Regions from separate parts of the Cupriavidus ulmosensis genome, predicted to be linked through region 3. Evidence: predicted binding sites of a transcription regulator. Region 3 holds the regulator's gene; each other region holds the start of a gene.

Region 1 (5,304 bases), on a different contig from region 3:
TCCACCGCCACCATCGTGAAGTAGCAGCTGTTGGTATGGCGCACCAACTTGCTGCGGATGTTCTCCGTCACCACCTTGATGCCGATCTCCATCGAGCTGCGGCCCGTGTAGTTGACCGCCGCCAGGAACGTCACCAGTTCGCCGACGTGGATCGGCTGGCGGAACACCACCTGGTCCACCGACAGCGTCACCACGTAGCGCCCCGCGTAGCGGCTGGCGCAGGCATAGGCCACCATGTCGAGATACTTGAGGATGGTGCCGCCGTGCACGTTGCCGGAGAAGTTGGCCATGTCCGGTGTCATCAACACGGTCATGGAAAGCTGGTGGGACAGGTCATTCATGATCAAAATCCGGATTCTGGGGGCTGCCGGGCAGGTCCGCGAAGGCCCGCGCCGATGCCCGGCAGTGTAACCCGGAACGGCCGCGCCGCCGCGCCCGCGCGGGCGGGGACGATGCCGCCGGCGATACCGCCGGAGACACGGGCAATGAGATGCGGGAGATGGGAATGCGGGACGATAAAAAAGCGGCCTTTCGAGGCCGCCTTCTCATTTCCGCTGCGCTGCAGACGCGAACTGCTTACTTCTTCTTGTTCACAGCGTCCTTGAAGCCTTGGCCGGCGGAGAACTTCACCGTCTTGGCGGCCGGAATCTTGATGGTTTCGCCAGTACGCGGGTTGCGGCCGGTGCGCGCTGCGCGCTTGCCCGAGCCAAAGCTGCCGAAGCCCACCAGCGTTACCGAATCACCCTTGGCAACCGCCTTCTTAATGTTGTCCAGAGCGGCATTCAGCGCGCGCTCTGCTGCAGCATTGCTCAGTTCCGCGTCAGCGGCGATGGCAGATACCAGTTCACCTTTATTCATGGCTGATTTCCCTTGTTGGTCGTCGTCATCGGAGTGTCTGCCACGCGGCAAATCACCGATCGGCGCAGTCTAATCCGCGCTTTACGCATTGGGCAATCCCCAGTGGCACCAATGCAACGAAAAAAGCCGGAAATCCTTGAGTCAAGCGCCTTTGCGGGGAATTTACACTCCTTTTCCACGCTTTCAAATACGGTTCGTGAGGGTAGCCGAATTCGAACGCGCGTAAGTCCGCGGGCACGGCGCGCGAGCCTGTCCGGCACCGGCCGCCCGGCCCCGCCGCGCGGCCCGGAAGCCCCCTGGCGCCCCCGTCGGAACCGGCAGCGCCACCGACGCCGCCATGCACCGATATGGCGACAACGCTCATTTTGGTGCAGGCCAGGACCATCCGCGCGCCCCAAATCAATGCACCGCATCATTTTGGCGCAGGCCGTGCGGACCGCCGGCTCGCCTCCCGGCGCGCGGCACGGCGCATTCTGCCCGCCCGCGGCCGACATTGCCAGTCCTCGACTGCCGCCGCCGGCCACAAAGCAGTGCGGCAACCACCAAGACGGTGCAGTCATGCACCTGCATGGGACCAATCTGGAACGGTTATTGCATACGGGTGCTCCCATTTTGAGCATGAGGAATGTATGGACAATTGGAAGAGCGGCACCGATGCCCTGTTCATCCTGTTAGGGGCGATCATGGTGCTCGCCATGCACGCGGGCTTTGCGTTTCTTGAGCTCGGCACGGTGCGCAAGAAAAACCAGGTCAATGCGCTGGTCAAGATTTTGGTGGATTTCGCCATATCCACGATTGCCTATTTCTTTATCGGCTATACGGTGGCTTATGGCGTGGAGTTCCTCGCCAGCGCCCAGACGCTGGCGCAGCGCAGCGGTTATGAACTGGTGAAGTTCTTCTTCCTGGCGACATTTGCCGCGGCCATTCCGGCGATTATCTCGGGCGGCATTGCCGAGCGCTCGCGTTTCAACCCGCAACTGGTGGCCACCTTCGTCCTGGTCGGCCTGGTCTACCCGTTCTTCGAGGGCATCGCCTGGAACAACCGCTTCGGCGTGCAGGACTGGATCGCCTCGGTGGCCGGCGCCCCGTTCCACGACTTCGCCGGCTCGGTGGTGGTCCATGCGATGGGCGGCTGGATCGCGCTGCCGGCCATCCTGCTGCTGGGCGCGCGCCGCGGCCGCTACCAGAAGGATGGCCGCATCAGCGCGCATCCGCCCTCCAACATCCCGTTCCTGGCGCTGGGCGCCTGGGTGCTGGCGGTGGGCTGGTTCGGCTTCAACGTGATGAGCGCGCAGACCGTCGACAAGATCAGCGGGCTGGTGGCGATCAACTCCCTGATGGCGATGGCCGGCGGCACGCTGGCGGCCTGGGCCGCGGGCCGCAACGATCCCGGCTTCGCCTACAACGGGCCGCTGGCCGGGCTGGTGGCGGTGTGCGCGGGCTCGGACCTGATGCACCCGCTGGGCGCGCTGATCACCGGCGCCATCGCCGGCGTGCTGTTCGTCTATCTGTTTACGCTGGCGCAGAACAAATGGCACATCGACGACGTGCTGGGCGTGTGGCCGCTGCACGGCCTGTGCGGCGCGTGGGGCGGCATTGCCGCCGGCATCTTCGGCGCGCGCGCGCTGGGCGGCATCGGCGGCGTCTCGCTGGTCGCGCAACTGATCGGCACCCTGCTGGGCATCGTCATCGCCCTGGTCGGCGGCACCGTGGTCTACGGCACGCTCAAGAAGGTGGTCGGCATCCGGCTCGATGCCGAATCGGAATACAACGGCGCGGATCTCTCGCTGCACCGCATCTCGGCCACGCCGGAGCGCGAAACCAGCTGGTGAGCCGGCCGCCGCGGCAGACACCAAGCCCCACAATTCTGTGCTTGAACTTCCGCTCGCCGCAACGCAATAATGCGTAGCCCGCACGTGCGCCGCGCCGCCGGCGCGCGCGGGCGGCGCCGCACGACGTTCGGTGTTCATGAACCTGCAAGAGCCGGCAAGGGAGAACGCGATGGATGCCACCACGCTGCAGAAGCTACAGGAAGTCGTCGTCGCCTACGCGACGGAGTTTGGGGTCAAGGTGCTTGCCGCCCTGGCCTTCTGGGTGATCGGCCGCTGGCTGATCCATTTCGTGGTGCGCCTGGTGCAGGGCTCGCTGGCCAAGCAGAAGGTCGACCCCACGCTGCTGCGCTACGTCGGCTCGATCGTCACGGTCACGCTGAACGTGGTGCTGGTGATCGGCATCCTCGGTTATTTCGGCATCCAGACCACCACCTTCGCCGCGCTGATCGCGGCGGCCGGCGTGGCCGTCGGCATGGCGTGGTCGGGCCTGATGGCCAACTTCGCCGCGGGCGCCTTCCTGGTGGTGCTGCGCCCGTTCAAGGTCGGCGACTTCGTGACGGTGGCCGGCGTGACCGGCACGGTCAGGGAGATCGGCCTGTTCGCCACCACGCTGGACACGCCCGACAACGTGCTGACCGTGGTCGGCAACAACAAGATCTTCTCCGACACCATCCAGAACTTCAGCGCCAACGCCTTCCGCCGCGTCGAGCTCAAAGCCCAGCTGGCCGGCAGCACCGATGCGGCCGCGGCCATCGCGCTGCTCAAGGAACGCCTGGCCGCGCTGCCCAACGTCCTGGCCGAGCCCGCGCCGGACGTGGAAATCCTGGAGTTCACGCTGGTCGGCCCGGTCCTGGCGGTGCGCCCGTACTGCCATAACGACAATTACTGGCAGGTGTATTTCGACACCAACCGCGTCATCCGCGAGAGCTTCGGCGAAGCCGGCTACGCCGCGCCGATGCCGGCGCAACTGGTGGTCTTGCAGCAAAGCGGCGCCGCCGCGTCCTGACCCCGCGCGGCCCGGCTCATGCCGGGCGCTGCGCCTGCATGCCGGCGCGGCCGACCAGGCGCATGCCCACCGCGCCGATCCCGCACACCGCCATGACCACGGCGAGCGGCAGCGCGGTGCCGTCGCGCCACACGCTGACCGCGGCGCCGGCCAGCGTGCCGAGCGAAAACTGCAGCGTGCCCATCAGCGCCGAGGCCGTGCCGGCCCGGTGGCCCTGATGGGCCATCGCCAGCGCCGACGCATTGGGCAGGATGCAGCCCAGGCTGCCGATGAACACGAAGAACCCCGCCAGCAGCACCGGCAGCGGCGCCGTGCCCGCCAGCGCCACCGCGGCCAGCATCACGCCGGCCGCGCAAGGCGCCAGCAGCGCGCCGCGCAGCACGTGGTCGAGCGCGCGGTTGCGCACCAGCCGCGCGTTGACCTGCGACATGGCGATCAGGCCCAGCGCGTTGGTGCCGAACACGAAGCCGTAGTGCGATGGCGCGATGCCATGCAGCTCGATCAGCACGAACGGCGAACCCGCGATGTACGCGAACATGCCGGCCTGCGCGCAGCCGGCCGACAGCGAATAGCCGACGAAGCCGCGGTCGCGCAGCAGCTCGCCGTAGTTGGACAGCACGCGGCCCAGGCGCAGCGGCATGGCGCTGGCGTGGTCGAGCGACTCTTCCATATAGCGGTGGACCACCAGCAGGATCAGCAGGCTGGCGCCGCACAGCAGCCAGAAGATCGCGCGCCAGCCGAACACGCCGAGCACGGCGCCGCCGATGATCGGCGCCAGGATCGGCGCCAGCCCCATGACCAGCATCAGCGAGGAAAAGGCGCGCGCGGACTCGTGCGCCTCGAGCCGGTCGCGGATCACCGCCCGCGCCATCACCATGCCCGCGCAGCCGCCCAGCGCCTGCAGGAAGCGCCACAGCATCAGCGCCTCGACGTCGCGCGCGAGCGCGCAGCCGGCCGCGGCCGCCGCGTACAACGCCAGCCCGGCATAGAGCGGCGGCTTGCGCCCGAAGCGGTCGCTGATCGGGCCATAGAAAGCCTGCCCCGCCGCCAGCCCCACCAGGAAGGTGCCCAGCGTCAGCTGCACGCGCCCGATGTCCACGCCGAGATCCGCCGCCAGCGCAGGAAAGCTCGGCAGGTACATGTCGATGGACAGCGGCCCCAGCGCGGTCAGCGACGCGCATACCAGCAGCCAGAGGGGGAAACGCGCGGCCCGGGGGGCGCGGGCGGAGAGGCTCATCGGAACATCCTGGGGAACGGGGGACGCGCAGCCGGCGGCGCGCGCGGGGAACGGCAAGGCGAAAGGCGTAATTGTTGCATAGCGTAACAAGCCGCGCACCCGCGGCGGCAAACGCGGATGATGCTGGCGCGCGCGGCGTGCGCGCGCCCGGCGGCGAAGGTCCGCGCCCGGGCGCGCCGCCGCGCGGCGTGGATCAGGGGGGCTGGCTTTCAACCGCGGCAAGGCCAAGGGTACAATGCCACCCTGTCGGCCGCCCGGGGCGGACGGTCACGCAGCCCGACGCACCGCGGAAGCCAGCCTGCCGGCATGGCTTCCGGCAACGTTTTCCTGCATGAGAACAAGACACGCTCTGCTTACCGCCTTACTGACCC
Region 2 (5,304 bases), 440 kb from region 3:
CTACGTGGGCGCGTTCGAGGACGGCTACAAGCACGCCGTCACCGCGGTGGTGCGCGCGCTGGTCAGGCCGCTGCCGGTCGCGGCCGGGCAGGTCACGCTGCTGCCGGGCAGCCATTTGTCGCCGGGCGACATCGACGAGCTGCGCGAGATCGTCGAGGCATTCGGCCTGGAGGCCATCGTGCTGCCCGACATCTCCGGCTCGCTGGACGGGCACATCGCGCCCGACTGGCGCGGCACCACGCTGGGCGGCACCACGCTCGCGCAGATCCGCGCGGCTGGCGCCTCGGCCTTCACCATCGGCGTGGGCGAGCAGACCCGCGAGGCGGCCGAGGCGCTGCAATCGATCGCGGGCACCGGGTTCGAGATCTTCCCGCGGCTGACCGGGCTGGAGGCCAACGACCGCCTGCTGGAGCGGCTCGCGCAACTTTCCGGGCGGCCGGTGCCGGCCAGGTACCGGCGCCAGCGCAGCCAGTTGCTCGACGCCATGCTCGACGGCCATTTCTACACCGGCGGCATCAAGGTCGCCATCGGCGCCGAGCCCGACCTGCTGCTGGCGCTCGGCGGCCTGCTGCACGAGATGGGCGCCGAGCTGTGCTGCTGCGTCAGCACCACGCAGTCGGCCGCGCACGCGCTGCTGCCGGCGCAGCAGGTGGTGCTCGGCGACCTGGAGGACATGGAGCGCGCCGCCGCCGGCTGCGACCTGCTCATCACGCATTCGCACGGCCGGCAGATGGCCGCGCGCCTGGGCAAGCCGCTGCTGCGCGCGGGCTTTCCGCTGTTCGACCGCGTCGGCAACGCGCATCGCCGCCAGGTCGGCTACCGCGGCACCATGAACCTGATCTTCGAGGTCGCCAACCTGATGATCGAGCAGATCGCGCACCATCACCCGGGCGACTGGCCGCTGCCGCAGGCGGCGCTCGACCTCGCCGCGCGCGACCCGGCGCGCGCGGTGGACATTCCGGTCGTCGCCGCCGGCGCGTGAGTGGATACCCGAGTGGATACCTGAACGGCTACCCGATCCACACCAAGGAGCACTGAGCATGAAGATAGCGTTCGCCACCCAGGACAAGCAGTACGTCGATGCGCACTTCGGCTGGGCCAAGAGCATCGTCACCTACGACGTCACGCCGCACGGCTACCGCTTCGTCGAGTCGTTCGACTTCGGCGGCAAGCTGGAGGAAGACGGCGACGAGGACAAGCTCGCGCCCAAGCTGGACGCCATCAAGGACTGCGCCATCCTCTACGTGGCCGCCATCGGCGGCTCCGGCGCGGCGCGCGTGGTGGCGCTGAAGATCCACCCGATCAAGGTGCCGCAGCCCGAGGGCATCGAGGACATCCTCGGCCGGCTGCAGCAGGTGCTCAAGGGCACGCCGCCGCCGTGGCTGCGCAAGGCGCTGGCCAAGGACGGCGAGCGTGCCCACGATTTCGAAGACGACGAGGTATCTCATGGCTGACGCCAGCATCGAAGCGCCCACCGCCAATTCCACCGCCGCCACCGCCGCTACCGACGACGCGGCGCTGCTCGCCACGCCGTTCGTGCAGCAGCTGGTCAAGCAGCTGCGCGCGCAGGACACCCACGGCGCGTGGGACGGCAAGAGCGACATGCAGTTGCTCAAGCCCTACATCCTGACCCCCGAGGAGCGCCGCGCGATCCCGCTGATGGGCGACCCCGACCCCGAGACGCTGTGGCGGCTGGAAATCTTCTACAGCGCCATCGCCGTGGCCATCGAGCGCCAGACCGGCCAGATGGTCTCGCCGATGATGAAGATGAGCCACGAGGGCTTCGGCCGCCTGGTGCTGCTGGCCGGCCGGCTGGTGGTGGTCAACAAGCAGTTGCGCGACGTGCACCGCTTCGGTTTTCCGTCGCTGGAGAAGCTGGCCGACGCCGGCGGCAGGTTCCTCGACGAGGCGATCGGCATGATCGAGGCCTATCCGGCCGTGGCCCGCTACGGCGCCTGAAGGCGGAACGAAAGGAACGAGAGGAACGAGACCACCATGAGCACCGAAGCCGACGAACTCAAGGCGCGCCTGAAGAAACTCAACGCGCAGGCCACGCAGGCCAAGATGGACCTGCACGACCTGTCCGAGGAGCTGCCCACCAACTGGGAGCAGATCCTCGCCGTGGCGCAGCGCTGCCACGACGCCCACGCCGCGCTGATGGCGGCGCGCAAGGCCGCGGTGGCCTGAGCCACGCGCCCGCCCACGGAGAACGGAGAACCGCCATGAGCGACATGTTCAGCGTCACCCTGCCCAGCGGCGCCATCTGGACGCCGACCTTCGTCGCCGCGCTCGACGAGGAGAAATGCATCGGCTGCGGCCGCTGCTTCCGGGTCTGTCCGCGCGGCGTGCTCGAGCTGGTCGGCCTGGACGAGGACGGCGAGCACATCGCGCTGGCCGGCGACGACGACGAGGACGACGAGTACGAGAAGAAGGTCATGACCATCGCGCACAAGGAGCTGTGCATCGGCTGCACGGCGTGCGCGAAGATCTGCCCGAAGAAGTGCTACACGCACGCCGCCGCCGCGTTGTGAGCGAGGAGCCGGTCATGGACTATCGGGCGGTGTTGATGGCATGCGCGGCGGACCGGGACGATCCCACCGCGCTGGCGCTGGCCGGCGTGCTGTCGGCCGGCTTCGCGCGCGGCGGCACCGGCCTGCTGCCGCTGCCGGGGCTCGACGCCGGCCAGACGCGCCGGCTGCTGGCGCGCTGGTTTCCGGGCGCGGACCTGGCGCTGGGGCTGGCCTGGGACGCGCTGGCCGGCGCCAGCCGCGCCGGGGCGCGCCTGGACGAGTTCGACGACCTGGTGGCGCTGCTCAACGCGCACGCCGATCCCGCCGCCGGGCCCGCCGAGGAAGCCAACCAGGTGGCCCATGCGCTGGCCTGCGCCAGCCTCGGCGACAACCACCTGTGGCAGGACCTGCTGCTGCCGTCGCGGCGCGAGCTGTCCGCGCTGATCGGCCGCTGGTTCCCGCGGCTCGCGGCGAAGAACACGCACGACATGAAGTGGAAGAAGTTCTTCTACAAGCAGTTGTGCGAGCAGGAGGAGATCTTCCTGTGCAAGGCGCCGAGCTGCGGCGTGTGTTCCGATTACGCCATGTGCTTCGGAGCCGAGTAGCGGACGCGGCTCCCCCGACCTGTCACGCCGCGATGGCGACGCTTGCGCGTGCGCAGGCCGTCGTTTTTCTGGTCACGGCATGGAAATTGCGTTGGCACGTCTACCGTTATATACGGCAATATATAACCAGCCATAACCGACACAAGAGCCAGCACCATAGCCGACAAACCGGACCACAATCCCGACACGCTCATGGATCCGCACCACCGCGCCGCGCCCGCATCGCCTTCCCCGACATCGCCGACATTGCCGTCATCGACATCATCGCCGTCTGGCGCCCGCTGGGTGCCGTGCACGCGGGCCTGCTACCTGACGCTGCACTGGCCGGTCTCCGAGGCGCAGCCGGGCCGGCGCGAGGCGCCGGCGGGCTGCCTGCCGGTCCTGCCGCAGCCGCCGCACCGCCTGCTGGCGATCTGCGAGGAAAGCGGCCTGCGCGAGCTGGTGATGCATCACATGCGGCGGCTGCGGCTCACGCCGCTGTTCGCGCGCGCCGGCAACTGCTTCGAGTGCGTGGCCTCGCGCGTGGCCGACTTCGTGGTCGAGTCGTGCGGCGGGCCGCTGTACTACAGCCAGCACCACGCGCACCTGCAGGCCGGCGCCGGCCTGCCGCTGCTGCTCGACGAGGAAGGGCGCGAGCTGTGGCTGGTGCAGCTCTGGCACGCCTTCGACGATGCCGGTTTCCCGCCCGCGCTGCGCGCCGATTTCTGGGGCTGGGCCGAGCCGCTGTCGGTGCACCTGCTGGCGCCGCAGGCGCGCCACGCCGGCCTCACGCGCTATCCCTACGACACCGTGCGCAGCTGGTTCCCGGCGCCGCCGCCCGACGCGCGCGGCGAGGCCCGTCCCGGGCGCGGCTGACGGCCGCCGCGAAGCACCGCAGCGGGGAATGCCGCGCCATGCGCGCGCGCGCGGGCGGCGGGGAACCCCGCGGGCGGTAGCGGCTCCAAGGTGGCGGAGCCGCCACCGGCCGCGCTGCAGCCGCGGCGGCTTTCCGCTACGATGCCGTTGCCGCGGCGGCGCGGCCCGATCCGGTGGCCGCACCGCCCGTCCGCTGCCCGCCCGTTTTTCCCCCTTTCTTCGCCAGGATTTCCTGTCATGCGTCTGTCACGCCAATTCCTGCTTCCCCTGCTGGGCACGGCGGCCATCGCCGCCGCCGCGCCCGCGCTCGCCGCCGACGAAGGCCCGGCCTACGGCCCCGAGCTGCAGGGCTTCGACTACCCCGCGCCGGTCCGGCAATACGACTTCACCTCGCAGGGCGAGGCCATGCACATGGCCTACATGGACATCCGGCCGGCGCATCCCAACGGGCGCACCGCGGTGCTGCTGCACGGCAAGAACTTCTGCGCGGCGACCTGGGAGGGCAGCATCAAGGCGCTCGGCGCCGCGGGCTACCGCGTGGTGGCGCCGGACCAGATCGGCTTCTGCAAGTCCAGCAAGCCGGCGCGCTACCAGTACACGTTCCAGCAGCTGGCGCGCAACACGCACGCGCTGCTGGAATCGATCGGCGTCAAGGAGGCGGTGGTGATCGGACACTCCACCGGCGGCATGCTGGCGATACGCTACGCGCTGATGTATCCGCAGCAGACCGCGCAGCTCGCGCTGGTCAACCCGATCGGGCTGGAAGACTGGAAGGCCAAGGGCGTGCCCTCGCTGTCGGTCGACCAGTGGTACGCGCGCGAGCTGGCCACCAGCGCCGACAAGATCCGCAGCTACGAGCAGGCCACCTATTACTCGGGCACGTGGCGCCAGGACTACGAGCCGTGGGTGCAGATGCTGGCCGGCCTGAACCGCGGCCCGGGCAAGCAGCAGGTGGCGTGGAATTCGGCGCTGATCTACGACATGATCTTCACCCAGCCGGTGGTCTACGAGCTGGGCGCGCTGCAGACGCCGACGCTGCTGCTGATCGGCGACAAGGACACCACCGCCATCGCCAAGGACGCCGCGCCGCCCGACGTGCGCGCCAGGGTCGGCAACTACCCCGAGCTGGCCCGGCAGACGCTCGCGGCGCTGCCCAACGCGAAGCTGGTGGAATTCCCCGAGATGGGCCACGCGCCGCAGATGCAGGACCCGCAGGCCTTCCACAAGGCGCTGCTCGACGGGCTCGCCGCGCTGCCGGCGCTGCCGGCGAACCGCTAAGGCTGGCCGCCGCCGGCGCGCGCCGGCGGCATAGCGCGTCGGCCACCGCGCGCGGG
Region 3 (5,304 bases):
TGGACCCGGACGAGCGCCTGATCGGCGTGTTCACCGACGGCGACCTGCGCCGCCTGCTGGAGACGCCGCGCGACTGGAAGACCATGCCGATCAGCGAGGTCATGCACCGCTCGCCCCACGCCGTGGGCCCGGACCAGCTCGCCGTGGAAGCGGTGCAGGTGATGGAGGCCAACCGCATCAACCAGATGCTGGTGGTCGACGCCGACGGCCGCCTGGTGGGCGCGCTGCACATCCACGACCTGACCCGCGCCAAGGTCATCTGAGGCCGGCCACGACACATGCGGGAATTCCTGTCCTCCCTCGGCCGGCTCGGCATGCGGCTGCTGCCCCTGCTGCTGATGGCGCTGGTGGCCGGCAGCACGTTCTGGCTGGTGCAGGTCAATTCGCCGCGCGAGGCGCCCGCCGGGCCGGTCGGCGCCAAACACGAGCCGGACTACTACATGGTCCGCTTCTCGGCCACCGAGCTGGCCGAGGACGGCAACACCAAGATGCGCTTCACCGGCGACAAGATGATCCACTTCGCCGACGACCAGACCTACGAAGTGACCAGGCCGGCCATGCGCGCCTACGAGATCGGCCGCCCGCCGGTCACGGGCCATGCCGACCGCGGCACCATGAACGCCGAGGGCTCGGTGGTGGACCTGTTCGGCAACGCCCTGATCGTGCGCGCGCAGGGGCCCGACCCGTCCAAGGACCCACCCATGACGGCCGCCTCCGAGTATTTCCAGGTGCTGGTCAACGACGACATCGTCAAGACCGACAAGGCCGTCAAGCTCACGCGCGGGCCTTCCGTGATGACCGCCAACGGGCTCGTCTTCAACAACGTCACCCGCGAAGTACAATTGCTGGGTAACGTACACGGCACCATCATCACGGTCCCGCCGCCGGCCAGCCCCGCGGCCAGGCCGTGAGCAGGGCCTGACGTGGCCCCACCCGGAAACCGCCAGAGAAACGAAGCCGCCCGCGGGCCACAGCCGTCCGCGCCAACCGCCACCACGCCAATATGAATCCATTCCTGACGACATCGTCCTGTCGCCGCCGCGGCACGGCTGCCCTGATGACGGCCGCGGCCCTCCTCGGCCTGGCGCTGGTCGCGCCGGCCCGCGCCGAGAAGGCCGACCGCGACAAGCCGCTAGTGCTGGAGGCCGACAACGCCAGCTACGACGACGTCAAGCAGGTGTACGTACTGACCGGCAACGTGGTGCTGACCAAGGGCACGATGGTGCTGAAGTCGGACGCGGCGGAAGTGCGCACCGACCCCGAGGGCTACCAGTACGCGGTGGCCACCTCCAAGGGCGGCAAGCAGGCCTACATCCGCCAGAAGCGCGACAACGTCGATGAATACATCGACGGCTGGGGCGACCGCATCGAGTCCGACGGCAAGCAGGACCTGTCCAAGCTGATCGGCCACGCCCGCATGGCGCGCCTGGCCGGCGCCAAGCTGATCGACGAGATCCGCGGCGCGGTGATCACCTACGACAGCCGCAACGAGTTCTACACGGCCACCGGCGGCACCGACAACGCCACCGCGGGCAGCCCGTCAGGGCGCGTGCGCGCGGTGCTGTCGCCGCGCCAGGAGCAGCCCGCCAGCGGCGCCGCCGCCAGCGCGCTGCCGCTCAAGCCCGCGCCGGCCCCCGCCGCCCCCTGACCCCGCCGCAGCCGACCCACGGATTCACGCCTTCATGACCGCTACCTTGACCGAACCGTCGTCCGCGACCAACGTCCTGACCGAAAGCAGCACGCTCGTCGTGCGCCACCTGAAGAAGCGCTACGGCTCGCGCACGGTGGTCAAGGACGTGTCGCTCGACGTGAAGAGCGGCGAGGTGGTGGGCCTGCTCGGCCCCAACGGCGCGGGCAAGACCACCTCGTTCTACATGATCGTCGGGCTGGTGGCGCTGGACGAGGGCGACATCGTGCTCGACGACAAGCACATCAGCGGCCTGGCCATCCACGAGCGCGCCCGCATGGGCCTGTCCTACCTGCCGCAGGAAGCGTCGGTGTTCCGCAAGCTCAACGTGCAGGAGAACATCCGCGCCGTGCTGGAATTGCAGGTCCACGACGGCAAGCCGCTGGCCAAGGCCGAGATCGAGCGGCGCCTGGACACCCTGCTCGACGACCTGCAGATCGCCCACCTGCGCGACAACCCGGCGCTGTCGCTGTCGGGCGGCGAGCGCCGCCGCGTGGAAATCGCGCGCGCGCTGGCCTCCGCGCCGCGCTTCATCCTGCTCGACGAGCCGTTCGCCGGCGTGGACCCGATCGCGGTGGGCGAGATCCAGCGCATCGTCAGCTTCCTCAAGGCGCGCAACATCGGCGTGCTGATCACCGACCACAACGTGCGCGAGACCCTGGGCATCTGCGACCACGCCTACATCATCAGCGAAGGCACGGTGCTGGCGTCCGGACAGCCGGAAGACATCATCGCCAATGAGTCGGTGCGCAAGGTCTACCTGGGCGAGAACTTCCGCATGTAGCCGCGGGAGGGGCACGCGGGGACACCCGCGAGGCGGCGTTCATGCCGCCTTTCGCCCCGCAAACGATCACGGCGACGCCAGCGATAGCAATTTCCGTTCCACCAGTACGGAAGTTGGGCATAAAATAGCTCGCATGAAACCGTCGCTACAGCTCCGCCTCTCGCAACATCTCGCGCTCACGCCGCAACTCCAGCAGTCGATCCGCCTGCTGCAACTGTCCACGCTCGAACTGCAGCAGGAAGTGGAACAGGCCCTGACCGAGAATCCGCTGCTCGAACGCGAGAACGACTGGATCGAAAGCCCGCTGCGCGTGGCCGCCGACGGCTCGGTCAACCTGCAGAGCGCGCCCGCGCCGGCCCCCGCCGACGGCCAGGGCACCAGCGAGAACCGCGCCGACGGCGCCGCCGACAGCGAGGACAGCTACAGCGACAGCGGCGAGGACTACGGCAACGACTGGAGCCTGGACGACTTCGCCCGCCGCCCGCAAGGCGACGAGGACGAAAAGACCCCGATGCAGTTGCGCGACGCGGAGCCCACGCTGCGCGAGCACCTGATGGAGCAGCTCGCCCCGCTGAAGATCTCCATGCGCGACAAGGGCCTGGCCATCTTCCTGATCGAGTCGCTCGACGACGACGGCTACCTGAGCGCCTCGCTCGAGGAAATCTGCACGGAACTGCCCGAGGAGCTCGAATTCGAGCTCGACGAGGTGCACGCCATCCTCACGCTGCTGCAGAGCTTCGACCCCGCCGGCGTGGGCGCGCGCAACGCCGCCGAATGCCTGGCGCTGCAGCTGCGCCGGCTCAAGCATCCGCAGCGCGAGCTGGCCCTGACCATCGTCACCAGCCATCTCGAACTGCTCGCGGTGCGCGACTACACGCGCCTGAAGAAGGCGCTGCAGGTCGACGAGGCCGACCTCAAGGCCGCGCACGAGCTGATCCGCTCGCTCGCGCCCTACCCCGGCCATGCCTACAGCCGCCCCGAGGCCGACTTCGTCGTGCCCGACGTGTTCGTGCGGAAAATGAGCGGCGGCTGGATCGCGCAGCTCAACCCGGATGTGATGCCGCGGCTACGCATCAACGACATGTACGCGCAGATCCTGCGCGGCGCAAAAGGCGACTCCGGCGCGGCCGGGCTGCAGCAGAAGCTGCAGGAAGCGCGCTGGCTCATCAAGAATATCCAGCAGCGCTTCGACACCATATTGCGCGTCGCACAAGCGATTGTCGAACGTCAAAAGAACTTCTTCACCCACGGGGAAATTGCGATGCGCCCCTTGGTTTTGCGGGAGATTGCCGATACACTGGGTTTACACGAGTCCACCATCTCTCGGGTGACAACCAATAAATACATGGCAACGCCGATGGGGACTTTCGAGCTGAAGTACTTCTTCGGCAGTCACGTATCCACGGAAACCGGCGGCGCGGCCTCATCAACGGCAATCAGGGCGTTGATCAAGCAACTCATAGGAGCCGAAGACCCCAGGAACCCCCTGTCGGACAGCAGGATCGCCGAACTGCTCGGCGAGCAAGGCTTCGTGGTGGCCCGGCGAACCGTGGCCAAATACCGTGAAGCGCTGAAAATCCCTGCCGTCAATCTCCGCAAGACTTTGTAGCCGAGCCGCACCGCCTGCCTGGTGTGGCTCTTTCAGAAGGAGAAACGCTATGAACTTCAAGATCAGTGGACACCACTTGGACATCACGCCCCCGCTGCGTGAGTACGTGGAAACGAAACTGGAGCGTATCGTCAGGCATTTCGATCAAGTCATTGGCGTAAGCGTGCTGCTCTCTGTCGACAATACAAAAGAAAAGGACCGGCGGCAGTATGCGGAAATCAATCTACATCTCAAGGGCAAGGACATCTTTGTCGAGGCGCATCACGAAGACCTGTATGCCGCCATCGACGCACTGGTCGACAAGCTCGACCGGCAGGTGATTCGCCACAAGGATCGCGTGCAGAGCCACGACCGCGACGCGGTCAAGTACCAGATGGCCGCATCGCAGATGCAGCAATGACCGTGCCTGGCGGCCCGCCAAGGGGGCCGCCGGTGTCAGTCCCTTGAACCAGAACAAGCCGCGCCCGTTGCGCGGCTTTTTTGCGCCGTCCGCTTTCGTGTCCACCCTCGCGCCGGCGGCCGTTGCGCAATGCCACAAGGGGATTCCGCAACGCCCCGCCGCCGGTGTATGCTGCGCAATACATGAACGGTGGTTCAGCGATTCCGGGCATGCGCGCGGCACCGCTTCCGCGCACGGGCTATTGCGATGCACAAGGCGGGGGCGGGCCTGCTCTATAATGGCCAGACGCCCGACACCGGCATGGGACAACCGGTGCAATGCGGGTATGAGCCGGCACCAGCCTTTTCATCCCCTTTTTGCCTGGCGCGCCCCCCTGCCGGCCCCGGGCCTGCTTACTAGAAAAACCTGCGCATTCCACATGAATCGTTTGGCTAAATTGCTGCCACCCGGCAACATCAACCTCGACGTCAGCGTCACCAGCAAGAAGCGGGTGTTCGAACAGGCCGGGCTCCTCTTCGAGAACAACCACGGCGTAGCGCGCGCCACCGTGACCGACAACCTGTTTGCCCGCGAATCGCTGGGCTCGACCGGCCTCGGCGCCGGCGTGGCCATTCCGCACGGCCGCATCAAGGGCCTGAAGCAGCCGCTGGCCGGCTTCATGCGCCTGGCCGAGCCGATCCCGTTCGAGTCGCCGGACGGCAAGCCGGTATCGCTGCTGATCTTCCTGCTGGTGCCCGAGCAGGCCACCCAGCAACACCTGGAAATCCTCTCCGAGATCGCCCAGCTGCTGTCCGACCGCGAGATGCGCGAAGGACTCGCCACCC

The links. The regulator sigma-54, encoded in region 3, starts transcription at its own class of promoters, with help from an activator protein. The targets are predictions, from matches to a motif close to TGGCANGNAANCTGCTTT.
Region 1: a site for sigma-54 is predicted at 1,439-1,456, ahead of ACWTPI_RS27745 (ammonium transporter). Genes of this name have one in related genera too.
Region 2: a site for sigma-54 is predicted at 3,191-3,208, ahead of ACWTPI_RS04305 (globin family protein). Genes of this name have one in related genera too.

What each region holds. Positions count from the first base shown of each region.
Region 1 is NZ_CDRMWP010000002.1:1,810,184-1,815,487, forward strand. Features, by position in the region: gene ACWTPI_RS27735 (acyl-CoA thioesterase) at 1-341, opposite strand, end outside; gene ACWTPI_RS27740 (HU family DNA-binding protein) at 577-858, opposite strand; gene ACWTPI_RS27745 (ammonium transporter) at 1,488-2,690, shown strand; gene ACWTPI_RS27750 (mechanosensitive ion channel family protein) at 2,860-3,696, shown strand; gene ACWTPI_RS27755 (Bcr/CflA family multidrug efflux MFS transporter) at 3,713-4,933, opposite strand; gene ACWTPI_RS27760 (hypothetical protein) at 5,265-5,304, shown strand, end outside.
Region 2 is NZ_CDRMWP010000001.1:931,836-937,139, forward strand. Features, by position in the region: gene nifN (nitrogenase iron-molybdenum cofactor biosynthesis protein NifN) at 1-982, shown strand, start outside; gene nifX (nitrogen fixation protein NifX) at 1,041-1,454, shown strand; gene ACWTPI_RS04285 (NifX-associated nitrogen fixation protein) at 1,447-1,959, shown strand; gene ACWTPI_RS04290 (CCE_0567 family metalloprotein) at 1,996-2,187, shown strand; gene fdxB (ferredoxin III, nif-specific) at 2,223-2,531, shown strand; gene ACWTPI_RS04300 (nitrogen fixation protein NifQ) at 2,546-3,115, shown strand; gene ACWTPI_RS04305 (globin family protein) at 3,401-3,970, shown strand; gene ACWTPI_RS04310 (alpha/beta fold hydrolase) at 4,208-5,248, shown strand.
Region 3 is NZ_CDRMWP010000001.1:493,462-498,765, reverse strand. Features, by position in the region: gene ACWTPI_RS02270 (KpsF/GutQ family sugar-phosphate isomerase) at 1-263, shown strand, start outside; gene lptC (LPS export ABC transporter periplasmic protein LptC) at 279-911, shown strand; gene lptA (lipopolysaccharide transport periplasmic protein LptA) at 1,004-1,648, shown strand; gene lptB (LPS export ABC transporter ATP-binding protein) at 1,683-2,471, shown strand; gene ACWTPI_RS02250 (RNA polymerase factor sigma-54) at 2,605-4,080, shown strand; gene hpf (ribosome hibernation-promoting factor, HPF/YfiA family) at 4,130-4,480, shown strand; gene ptsN (PTS IIA-like nitrogen regulatory protein PtsN) at 4,899-5,304, shown strand, end outside.